DNA from 2 places in the Heyndrickxia sp. NPDC080065 genome. Region 2 is predicted to be linked to the other one. Evidence: riboswitches for the same ligand, from Rfam matches in the RefSeq annotation. Region 2 holds a riboswitch; the other holds the start of a gene.

Region 1 (6,421 bases), on a different contig from region 2:
TTACAAATAGCAACATAGTATAAGAAAAGAGCCATATGTAAAGAATAACTATGAAACTGAAATCCTATAATAATGAATGTAATAATTATCACAAACCGCCTTCATTTTAACCTCTGCATCTTTGTGACTCGTCCTCTGCTGTAATTAATCTAATAATGAGTATAGAATACTAACAAATATTAAGGGTGACAAAGAAGTTACAGTTTTCGAATTCCACAATTTTTCTAGTATGAAAGGACTTTTATGAAATTATATAGAAAACTCCCCAAGTTAACTTGAGGAGTTTAATAAAAATATTTTAGAAATTCATATTTCAAACCAATTTAGTAATATTAGCCATTTCTATCGCGGAAACAGCGGCATCCCAGCCTTTATTCCCCGCTTTTGTTCCAGCTCTTTCAATGGCTTGTTCGATTGAATCAGTCGTTAATATGCCAAAAATCACTGGAATCCCAGTATTTAATGAAATAGCTGCCACACCTTTTGCCGCCTCATTGCAAACATAATCAAAATGCGGTGTTGAACCTCTTATCACTGTCCCTAAAGTAATCACCGCATCATACCGGTCTGATTTCGCCATCTTTTGGGCGATTAAAGGAATTTCGAATGCACCTGGAACCCAAGCAACATCTACACTTTCTTCATTCACACCATGTCTTTTTAAAGCATCTAAAGCACCACCGAGTAACTTGCTTGTTATAAATTCATTAAATCTTCCTACGACAATGCCTATTTTAAGTCCTGTACCTACTAAATTTCCTTCATATATGCTTCCCATTTTTATTTCTCCTTTGATATGTTTTTAGTTAGAACTTGCCATACTTTCCTTTTCTTTTCGGTATTGAATTAAAGCTTGGATCGTAATCATTTTCAAATGAAACTTGTTTGCAATCAATTTTAAATCAGGTACTCTGGCCATTGTGCCATCCCCATTAATTACTTCACAAATAACACCAGCAGGCGATGCTCCAGCCAGTTTAGCTAAATCAACTGCAGCTTCAGTATGTCCAGGTCTAATTAACACACCACCCTCTTTCGCAATTAAGGGAAAAATATGACCTGGCCGCTTAAAATCAGAAGCTCTGGACTCCTCGTTCATTAGCTGCTTTATCGTTGCAGAACGTTCAAATGCTGAAATTCCAGTAGTTGTTGAAATATGATCCACACTAATGGTAAAAGCTGTTCCAAATTGATCGGTATTATGATCATTCATTGGAGTTAGTTGGAGTTTTTTTGATAGCTGTTCTTCTATTGGAACACAAACAAGTCCTCTGCCATGTGTAATCATAAAATTAATCACATCAGGAGTTGCTTTTTCTGCTAATGCAATAAAATCGCCTTCATTTTCACGATTTTCATCATCACAAACGATAATCACTTTTCCTGCCTTTAACTCTGCTATAGCTTCTTCTACTGAATCAAACATTGTTGAAATACCCCCTTAAACAAATCCATTTTCTTTTAACATGTCATAAGAAATTGAAGCATTATTAACTTTTGGAGAATTGGTGAGGCGGGTGTGAAGGAAATGCTCCATATATTTTCCGAGCATATCACACTCGATATTCACCACTTCACCAAGACCTTTTTCATTAAGGATGGTTTCGGATAATGTATGGGGTATTAAGGATATAGTAAATGACTGATCACTAACCCCGAATATAGTTAAACTAGTACCATCAACCGCAACAGAACCTTTTAGTATCATATATTTAAGCAATGCTGCTTCGACTTCAATATCGTAGTAGCGCGCATTATCTACTTGCCTTATTCTTTTAATAATTCCAATTCCATCCACATGTCCTGAAACAAAATGTCCGCCAAATCTACCTTTCGCTGACATCGCACGTTCTAAATTAACTTTAGAACCATTTTTTAGTTGTTTTAAACTAGTTGATTTGATTGTTTCAGGCATTACATCCAACTGAAATTCGCTTTTTGAAAATGTAGTAACCGTTAAACAGACACCATTAACCGAAATACTATCTCCAAACTGAACATCTTCTAGAATTTTTTTTGCATAAATCCTTAATTCAATTGCGTTTCCAGATTGCTTAATACTGCTGATTGTCCCTACTTCTTCAATAATTCCTGTAAACAAGTACTTCTCACCACCTTTACAAAGGTATTGCTGTTAATCGTATATCTTTGCCAATGACCTTAATTTCTTTAATTTCTAATTGGATGGCATCATCAATTTCAGCGATCCCCTCCCCACCAAATGAGGTAGGAGCAAGCCGGCCACCTATCAACTTGGGAGCGATATAAGTAATTACCTGTTGAAATGCACGCTCCTTCAAAAAACTTCCATGAATTTCTGCTCCACCTTCAACAAATATAGAGCTGATACCCATTTCAGCAATTCTTTTTAACATACTTTTTATTTCGATGGATGGAGTAACCATTTTCAAAATATGAACTCCTTTCGTTTTATATGGAACCAGCCTTTTTTCATCAACATTTGAACCAGTGACAATCCATGTTTCCGCCTGCAATTCTTCGATTATTTTCGAATCAAGAGGGGTTCGCAAATTGGTATCTAGTATGATTCTTACAGGACTTTTCCCTCCACCTGTTTGTCTTGTTGTTAAACTAGGATTATCTTTTAAAACTGTGTTCACTCCGACTAAAATCGCATCATGTGTATGTCGAAAATAATGAACATCATCCCTTGCATCTTTACCAGTTATCCACTTGCTTTTTCCTTCTCTAGTAGCTATTTTCCCATCTAAACTAGTAGCGGATTTTAATGTTACAAAAGGTAAGCCCGTCTGAATAAAATGGAAAAATATCTGATTTAATTGATCCGCTTCGTCCTTGAACAATCCTACCTCCACAATTAAACCTGCCGCTCGCATTCTATCAATTCCCATTCCTGCTACTTTTGGATTGGGATCCGTTGTTGCCACTACCACTCTTTTTATGCCGGATTTAATCACCAAATCAGAACACGGCGGAGTTCTCCCAAAATGACTACAAGGCTCGAGAGTTACATACATGGTGGCGCCGATAGCATTTTCCTTTGCCATTTGTAACGCATGAACTTCAGCATGCGATTCACCAGCTTTTAAATGGGCACCCATCCCAACTACCTGATTGTTTTTGACAATTACCGCTCCCACAACTGGGTTTGGAGTTGTTTGTCCGAGAGTGCTCTTTGCAAGGTCTAAAGCAAGCTTCATATAATATTGATCATTCATCATTTGTACTCCTTACAAAGTATTTAAAATACAAAAAACCCCTAAAGTAAAAATCATTTCACTTCAGGGGTTCTTAAAAAGGCAATAATTAAATAAAGGTTGAAGATAGACTTCACCTATCACTATTCATGAATAACAAAATAGAGGTATTGACGTATATCAATCCTTATTTTTCATGCATAAGTAAATAAAGGTAGAGACTATGGTCCTATACCAATTGCATTTTATTTTTCCTTCTCCCATCCAGACTTTAACTGTCGGCCCTGGAGTTTCACCAGATCCACCGTTTGACAAATGTCAACCGGGTCACGGACTAAGAAGCTTGAGCTTCATCACCGCCGGTAGGGAATTTCACCCTGCCCCGAAGGATAATTTATTTAATTTTTAATGTTTATCAATTTTTTTGTTAATCAAGTTTTTTCCATTTTTATTTTTGGCAGTCTTCTATCCTCAAAATAACAACCCGCCATTTTTCATTTCTCTTAATTGCTTAGAATACTATCATTCAAAATAAAAAAAAGCAAGAAACTAAAATTAACGGGTTCGGTTATTGGGGAGAAAACGTTAATTAACAACCTAATTGGGGACACAATTCGTATATGAATTGGTGTCCCCCTTTTTGTTGTTATAACAACGATAAAACGAATTTAACATAATAATTAACACTTCAACACGCATACAAATTGATGCCAGCGCATAAATTTATGCGGTGTTGTTAAAACCCATGCTAAAACTATTGTGGATTGGGTTGTCCAAGGTAGTTCCCTTTATCAAGCGAACTTATTTTTAAAAGGAAATTGGAAAATTCGTGTTAAAATATGAAATGATGTTCTTAAACGAAGCAGGCTAGACGTATAAAGGGATATGGGGGTGGCTTTTTATAAAAAGAAAAATATTTTTCATAATAGGAATAATCATCATAGCGATACCGATATTTTGGATATGTAATTTAATGAATCCCGAACCTGGTAAAACATCAGGGAATGGGAACCCAGCAATTTTATTATTGGGTATTATTGTTATTATGTTTTGCTGTCTAGTATATTTATGGACAAAAATTTTTAATTATCATAATATTAAACCTGTTGTATTATTAGTTGGAATTCTAGCTACCTTAATTCACTTGGTGATTTCAATTCTTTATCAAAGGAGTTCATTTCTAAGATATAAAAATGTTTTGGCAGAAACATACAAAAAAGATTATGGTTTTATAGACTGGCAGTATATTGATAGCATCACTTCTTTTATGTCCATACACGTTAACAAGCAATATTTTAATGCAAACACATACTGTATTTTTTTGACCTCATCCGTTTTTCTCTCGCTTCTCTTAGTTTATTTTGGTAAAAAGTATCAAAAAACGCTCAGAAAAATCTGAGCGTTTTTACTTTCCATTTTTATTATCAATTTACTGTTGAAATATATGCTAATTAGCTTGTTATTTACATAGTTAATAGCATTTTTCTCCCCATCAACCGAACCCGTTAAACTAAAATCCTTGCTTTCTGTCGTCATTCAAAAAGGTTATCTCTATCCACGGCTTCCGGCGGTTTCTCAAACCATCCATGTTCAATCATAATATTTGTTCCATCTTCAACATATAGTCCATTGTCCATCAAAAATTTTGAATACATTCCAGCTAAATCAAGTCTTCCGTTAAGGGATAGGGCATTCGCATAGGATCTTACTTTCATTGAAAACATGTCAATTTTATGAGATAACATCAATTTATCTGAGAATGGGGTAGTAGTAGAAGTACTCACTAAATGATCCAAGAATATAGGAGATGGTAAGTTTTCCTTATGCAGTTGCTCTGAACAGAGTTCAACATGTTTGTTAGTTATATCCTTTCCTCTTAAAAAAAATTGGCGAACTTGTTTGTCTTTAGCTACTTGACTAAACCCTATAATTAACGCTTTGCTTGTAACATCATTCTCAATATTATCGTAAAGATGTGCAATCTCTAAAGCATGAAGAGGTCTAATGTTTCCAAAAAAGCCTTTGAAAAAGTTTTGTTTTTTTATAAATTCTACTTTTTCTGGAATAGGAATAGGTGCAGGCTTTATTAAAAATCCTTTTTCCATTAATAAAATATTGACCTCAGTTAAAAGTTTTACTGTAGAGTTAAGACAGTAAATAAAGAAGTCTCTTACATCTTCTCTTGTAACTAAGGGAATGGCAATTGAATATATACTAAGGCCGGCTTTACCAGCATATTTCAAGTAATGAAGATAAAACTCATCAAAAAATAATCTTGGGGCATCTAAATCGACATCATCCTCGGTAATTCCGACTGGGATCGGAAAGCTTTCCGCAATAAATATTTCTTTAATTGTTGACACGAATGACTCACTTAAATTTAAGGCTAACTCTAAAATATTTTTGATATCTTGATCCTCAATATGTTTAAGATAATATTTAAGAACATTTCTGGACATACTATTTCCCATATAAGTTGCCCAAAGTTTCCCCATTTCAGCAGATGTCAATTTTTCTTTAGTTGAATTTTTATTTAAAAAATTAAATTGTATGGGTTTAAAGTTCTTCAATGACTAGATCCCCTTTTTTGTTTTTTTTTATGTTTTATCAATTTATAACTTTTTATTCTTGACTGCTGTAAGTCAAAATCGAGTAGAGGGAAAATAATTTAATTATTTTCGCCCCTCTCACACCACCGTACGTACGGTTCCGTATACGGCGGTTCAATTTATATTACAGTGTGTACTTTTAGATAATGTTCTAAGGCGGAGGGAAGTCCCCTCTGCTTTAGTTTTTTGTTTGAGATTGCTCTTTGGACAACTTTTGATAGTCCAATGTACCGGTAACCTCTTCGGCAGAAGGTTAATCCTTTCGCTTCTTCCTCAGGAATCCCTAATTGAATAAGCGATTTTATTTGTTTCTTTGGTACCTTCCATTGCTTCCAGATAATGACTCTAATTCTGGAGCGAAGCTTCTTATCTATTCCACTCATTGCTTTTTTCATATTCGAGATTCTAAAGTAATTAACCCACCCAAATATGACTTGTTTTAGTTTTAAAATTCTGAAGTCTAGCGGAACACTCCAGTTTCGCTTTGTTAATTTTCGAAGCTTCCTTTGAAACTTCTGTATTGACTTGAGATGGGGTTTTACTTGATACCTCATGTTTTTAGTATCGTAATAATACCCAAATCCTAAGAATTTTAAATCTTTTGGGCGAGAGATTTTGCTCTTCTGCACATTG
Region 2 (6,421 bases):
ACTGATAAAATACCACCAAAAACAATTATTGAAGATCCAGAGTTTTCGGGTGTTTTTAATAAAGATCAAACGAAAATAAAAGAGTTTTCTACTCCAGATAAAAAATCCAAAAACAGATATGATAATGTTATCGTTGCCTCTGCACCGTTACATGTTAGGCAAGGCGAAAATGGTGCTATATTTATCTATCAATCATTAGAAATGTTAAAAGAGACAACAAACCAAACAACAAAATTAATTTTGTTGGCAGCTGGGATTGCGATAATATTAACGACAGGTTTTGCTTTCTTTTTATCTACAAGAATTGCCGCACCATTAAGGAAAATGCGTGAAGCTGCATTTGAGATTACCAAGGGGAAGTTTGATAAAAAAGTTCCAATCCTTACACATGATGAAATAGGTGAACTGGCAACAGCATTTAATCATATGGGAAAACAATTAAAATTTAATATGAATGCATTAAAGCAAGAAAAGGAGCAGCTTACTAGCATTTTAAGTAGTATGGCTGACGGAGTAATAACAATTAATCGTGATGGAACAATATTAATTACTAATCCACCTGCTGAAAGATTCCTTCAACAATGGTTTTATGATCAAGGAGAAAATGATACATTTCTCCCTCTTGAAGAATTACTTTTGCAAAAAGTTCTTGAAACTGAGATGGAACAAACAGGTGAACTAACAATACAAGGCCATACCTATGTAATAATCGTAAGTCCACTTTATAATCAAGATAGTGTACGTGGTGCAGTAGCTGTTATTCGTGATATGACTGAAGAACGAAGATTAGATAAACTGCGAGTGGATTTCATTGCAAATGTTTCTCATGAATTAAGGACTCCGATTGCTATGCTGCAAGGGTACAGCGAAGCGATTATTGATGATATTGCTACCACAGAGGATGAAAAAAAGGACTTTGCCAAAATCATCTATGATGAAACATTGCGTATCGGGAGATTAGTAAATGAATTATTAGATCTTGCGAGAATGGAAGCTGGCCATATTACTCTAGTAATAGATGATGTTCCGATTCATCCGTTTATTGAAAGGGTAACAAATAAGTTTTACGGTCTGGCGAAAGAAAGCAATGTACATTTGAACTGTGAAATAAATTCTTCTAGTGATACTATTTTTATTGACGCGGATAGGATTGAGCAGGTGTTAACAAATTTAATTGATAATGCTATAAGACACACTTCAAATAACGGGTACGTAAAAGTCAAGTTAGAAGAAAATGAAAATGGATATCACATACATGTAGAAGACAATGGATCAGGAATTCCAGAAGAAGACCTTCCGTTTGTTTTTGAACGCTTTTATAAAGCAGATAAGGCAAGGACTAGAGGTAAATCTGGAACGGGATTAGGTTTGGCTATTGCAAAAAACATTGTTGAAGCTCATAATGGGAAAATTTCAGTTAAAAGCAAAGTTGGACAAGGGACGACATTTTCCTTCTTTTTACCTAAAGAATTCGATAAATCGTGATGAATGTTGGCGAGAAATCTTGTTTCATGAGAAACAATGAGTGTAATCTAGATATATTCACTTCTTAATTATATAGAAATAAGTTTAATAACCCTTTTAAAAAAAGCGCTAATATTAATAGCGCTTTTTTTATGTCAAGCTAAAGCACATTCCCCTTGTGGTCAAATAAACTTTTATCAAAGAAGTAAAAAGGCGCACTTCCTTGTGAAAAACCATATTAATTCGAGGCTGACCAAGCAGCTTCCACATTTGTCCTTATTTTGGTAATATAAAAACATAAAAAGAAATTGCAATAAAAATGTAACCTATATCGATTTTTTACGACTAAATATATAACGGAGGAGGGGGATGAATGGACTCCGTTTTCAATGAATTACATCAAAAGTATCATAGAGATTTATTTCAGTTTTTATTTTATATGGTTAAGAATCGAGAACAAGCTGAGGATTTAGTCCAGGAGGTTTATATAAGAGTTTTTAAATCCTATCAAAATTTTAAAGGGAAAAGCTCCGAGAAAACTTGGCTATTTTCAATTGCAAGAAATGTGGCGATTGACCATTTTCGAAAGCAGAAGAATTGGAAAGCGAAGCTCATAGAAGCATTTGACTGGAATCGCCGTCTATTAAAGGATCAAACAGCAATACCTGAAGAAATAGTATTACAAAATGAGGATGTTCGCATTTTGTATGAATGCTTGGATGCTTGTACACAGGATCAAAAAATGGTCATTATTATGCGTTATTTAAATGGTTTATCTATTCAAGAAACAGCTGAGGTACTTGGCTGGACAGAAAGTAAGGTAAAGACTACCCAGCATCGTTCAATAAACATTTTGCGAAAATTAATGGAGGAAAGAAGTCAGGAAGGAGGAGTGCAGCGTTATGGCTAAATATGAAAATGAAGAACGCCACTTAGAGGATCTACTAACTAATATGCCAAAAATGATTGATCATCGTAGTCCTGAAGAAATTTATAATAATATCATAAGCAATCAAAATAGAAATCTAAGGAAGAAACGGGCTTTCCTAATTCCTAGTGTTATTGTAGCTGCGGCAGCTATCCTGATCATTTTAATATCATCATCCTTTTTTGTGCAGCCTAATAATAATCAAGTAGCTACTGCAGACAAAAGTAATGTTAAAAAGGATAGTGCCGAAAAGAAAACTGATCCATTGTATGAGAAGAGTGAGAATCTTCCTTTTTTGGAAAATCAGAATACTGCTGCTGATAAAGTTGACAAAGGCAAGCCAAGTTCTCTTCCTAAGGAATCCACAGAAATGTCCGCTGTTTATGAGAAGGATATGAATGAAAATGATATATTCAATTACGGAGTCTTTACAAAAGATGCTATTGTTGTACCTATTAGTGTCATCGTTCCTAAATCCAATTCAGAGTGGCTGACCAAATATTTAGATACATTAAAAAAGCTGCCATTCAAAAAATGGGGATTCTCCAGTGATCCAATTTTCACGGGTGAATTGGAGTATCATCAATCAGATAAAAAACTTCACATTATTATAAATCTAAAAGATTGGAGTAAAGTTCCTGAATATGTAGAACAGAATTTAAATAATATTTTGAACTATAGCTTTGCTTACCAGGATGATGTATCTGAAGTGGATTTTTCAGATGAGCACGGGAACCAAGTAGAATTGAATAACACTGGGCTTTTAGAAACTACTATAAAAATAAATAAAATACTTAAAAAGGGGTATTTCATTTATGAAAACACAAATGGAAAAAACTTGCTCATACCATCAGATGAAAAATATGATTCATTAGGAAAAGCTTTAAAAAATATGAAAATAGCACCGAATGACTATTATCGACCCCTTATTCCTAAAAATATCATAACAACTGTAAAGGAAGAAAGCCGGGAACATGTAATCATCCAATTTAAAGATCGATTAAATCTAAGCAATAATAATGTTTTGGATTATAAAACTATGTTAGATGGAATTCTGCTGACAGCGAAAAATTTTGGATATAAGTTTGTATCTTTTAAAAACATTTCACCTTTAAAGTGGGAAGAATACGATTTTTCTAGTCAAATATCAGTACCTATTTCTCCGAACGGTTATTCATTTAATGAATGAAAATTTCAATTTGTAAGCAATTAGTTTATTTAGACTAATTGCTTATTTTTTTGCATAAAAAATTCCATTCAGCATAAACTAAGCTTTGCTCTACCAAACTTGGATTTGACAATTTGTTCTAAAAACATACAGGCTGTCATATAAGTGAAAGCAAGAGTCATTACCCGAGGAGGATAAATATGTTTGACTATTTGAAAAGAATATTAATAGTGGCTATTTTGGCGCTTTTTGTAAGTATTATTATATTAGGCGGTAGAGCTCAAGCGACAGATTTAAATATACATGATAAGACGATGGAGTGGTACTTCCCAGCTGAAGGTGAAATATCCGATGTTTTTGATTCAAGGGGAGGAGTACATAAAGGAATTGATATTGCAGGAAAATTTAAATCATCTATATTTGCAGTAGATGATGGAGAAATAGTTCGTTCATATTACTCGGAATCTTATGGGAATGTTGTTTTTATTCATCATTCAAACGGATTTGAAACAGTTTATGCTCATTTAAGTAAAAGAATTGTCAAGGATGGACAAAAGGTAAAAAAAGGTGACCAAATAGGGTTAATGGGTAATACGGGTCACTCAACCGGAAATCATCTCCATTTTGAAATTCATAAGGGTGAATGGACAATTGAGAAAGAAAATGCAATTGATCCGTTTCTTGTTTACGGAAAAGGAGAAATTGGTCAATTGGTCTTTGCCTTAAACCATGATCCATATGGAGTTGTGGATGTGACTAGTGAAATGAATGAAAATACACATACTAATAATGTTTCTGCTAATCCAGTAGCGGATGATATTATTATTACTACACATTCATTTACTGATATTTCTAAAGCGAATCTTTTTGAAAATAGTATAAGTAACAATTTAAAATCCAAAGCAGATAAAGTGGTAAAAGATGAAAGCGTATATGTAGTAAAAACTGGAGATACATTAAGTAAAATTTCGAGAATATATAATGTTTCGATAAATCAATTACTGAGCTGGAATCACATCATTAATAAAGACTTAATTCTTCCGAAACAGAAAATCATTATTAAACATATTTAAAAGAAAAAATTTTACCTGTGATGACAAGCATCTTGAATTCGAAATGTTTTTCTTCACAAAATAATTTAGATAAGATATAATATATGTGTAAAATTAATACGATTCATCTTCGGGGCAGGGTGAAATTCCCGACCGGCGGTAATGGAGCAAAAATATTGCTTCTTAGCCCGCGAGCCTAGCAGTTTTGGGCAGGATTTGGTGTGATTCCAAAGCCGACAGTACAGTCTGGATGGGAGAAGATGGAGGTGCCAGTGTTTAAAAATGCAGGTTTTAAACACTTATTTAAGCATGCCTCTAATTCTCCCTCAAGGTCTATACCTTGAGGGTTTATTTATGGTATTGCTTATGGCAACTTTCTTCTGACATGGGATGAATCTCAAAAGGAGAGAGGATTTTGAGAAAATTAAATTTAAAAATGTTTATTGGTATTGCAATGTTAAGCAGTTTGGCGTATGTGATCATGTTTATTAAGTTTCCGATACCGCCATTCCCGCCGTACTTAACAGTCGATTTTAGCGATATACCTGCATTTATCGCCGCTTTATTATTTGGACCAGTCGGTGCTATATTAGTGGAAATTATCAAAAATGCGTTAGATTACTTCACTCATGGTAGTGAAGCTGGTTTACCGATTGGAAATATTGCAAATATTTTCGCTGGAATTTTATTTGTTTTACCAACTTATTTTATTTATAAGCGTATGAAAACAAAAAAAGGTATGACTTTTGCTTTATTTATTGGTACATTATCATTGGCAGTTATGATGAGCGTCCTAAATTATTTTGTCATTCTACCTGCCTATTTAATATTAATGAATTTTTCAGTACCGAATGTAAAAGAATACATTATAGCGGGGATTTTACCTTTTAACATTATTAAAGGTATTATCGTTTCAATTATTTTTATGCTTTTATTTTCACGAATGCAAAATTGGATTAATAAACAATCCATTATTAATAATTAATAAAAGGAAAAAAGGCAGGTGCTTCAGATAAGAGCACTTGCCTTTTGTATTATTACTCAAATTTTAATGGGTCGCCGTCAAATGATTCGTCGGCTACTTTAATAGAGTCTGTAGGACATCCTTCAAAAGCATCAATTAAATCATCTTCCAAAATTTCCGGAATCTCTTCAGTTCCCTTGTTGTTATCCAAAATGTTATAGGCAATTCCTTCGTCATCATAATCAAAAATATCTGGAGCTGCAGCACCACAAGCACCACAAGCTATACATGTATCCTTATCAACAATTGTAAATTTTGGCATGAAATGACCTCCTAATAATCTATATCTATCCTTATAATGGAAAAATCAAAAAAGGATGGATGCATATCTTTCATTGGCTCACTCATAATAATAAAACTCATCTTTGAACTTTTCAATAGTTATGGGTTAAGAAACCTGTTTTATAAGGTTTTACTCGATTATTTGTAATAATGAAATGAATTTATATAACAAAAAACTATGCTTTCGTGATAAAATTAGACATAAAAAGACATATAATGAGGTAAAAACAGATGACGTTTTTACAAGCATTGATTCTATTGAATATACAAAAAATAAAGGGATCTCGTACAGTTTACTCTATTTACCATTTACTAAAAGGAAAAAAGTCCTCACAAACCATACAAGATGCACATTTATTTAAGCTTGGAGTTTTTTTTCAAACATTCCCGTTTTTACAAAGAGATGTTTTTGAAGAAATGATAATGGAACTTGAGAAGAAGAACCTTATTTGTCAAAAAGAAAATCAAAAGTTTTATATATCAAAATACGGCGAAAAAGAGCT

What was found. Region 2 has a riboswitch for FMN ahead of ACQKP0_RS07365 (ECF transporter S component). Riboswitches for the same ligand answer to the same signal wherever they lie in the genome.
Region 1: linked by a shared signal. The riboswitch ahead of ribD (bifunctional diaminohydroxyphosphoribosylaminopyrimidine deaminase/5-amino-6-(5-phosphoribosylamino)uracil reductase RibD) and the one ahead of ACQKP0_RS07365 (ECF transporter S component) in region 2 are both predicted to bind FMN.

Annotation. Positions count from the first base shown of each region.
Region 1 is NZ_JBNNWS010000008.1:110-6,530, reverse strand. Features, by position in the region: gene ribH (6,7-dimethyl-8-ribityllumazine synthase) at 314-778, opposite strand; partial or broken gene ribB (3,4-dihydroxy-2-butanone-4-phosphate synthase) at 818-1,426, opposite strand; gene ribE (riboflavin synthase) at 1,442-2,101, opposite strand; gene ribD (bifunctional diaminohydroxyphosphoribosylaminopyrimidine deaminase/5-amino-6-(5-phosphoribosylamino)uracil reductase RibD) at 2,118-3,200, opposite strand; FMN riboswitch at 3,428-3,573, opposite strand; gene ACQKP0_RS10655 (DUF3231 family protein) at 4,712-5,749, opposite strand; partial or broken gene ACQKP0_RS10650 (group II intron maturase-specific domain-containing protein) at 5,908-6,421, opposite strand, start outside.
Region 2 is NZ_JBNNWS010000005.1:147,070-153,490, reverse strand. Features, by position in the region: gene ACQKP0_RS07385 (ATP-binding protein) at 1-1,485, shown strand, start outside; gene sigX (RNA polymerase sigma factor SigX) at 1,838-2,374, shown strand; gene ACQKP0_RS07375 (hypothetical protein) at 2,367-3,581, shown strand; gene ACQKP0_RS07370 (peptidoglycan DD-metalloendopeptidase family protein) at 3,761-4,633, shown strand; FMN riboswitch at 4,735-4,878, shown strand; gene ACQKP0_RS07365 (ECF transporter S component) at 5,028-5,597, shown strand; gene ACQKP0_RS07360 (ferredoxin) at 5,650-5,898, opposite strand; gene ACQKP0_RS07355 (helix-turn-helix domain-containing protein) at 6,150-6,421, shown strand, end outside.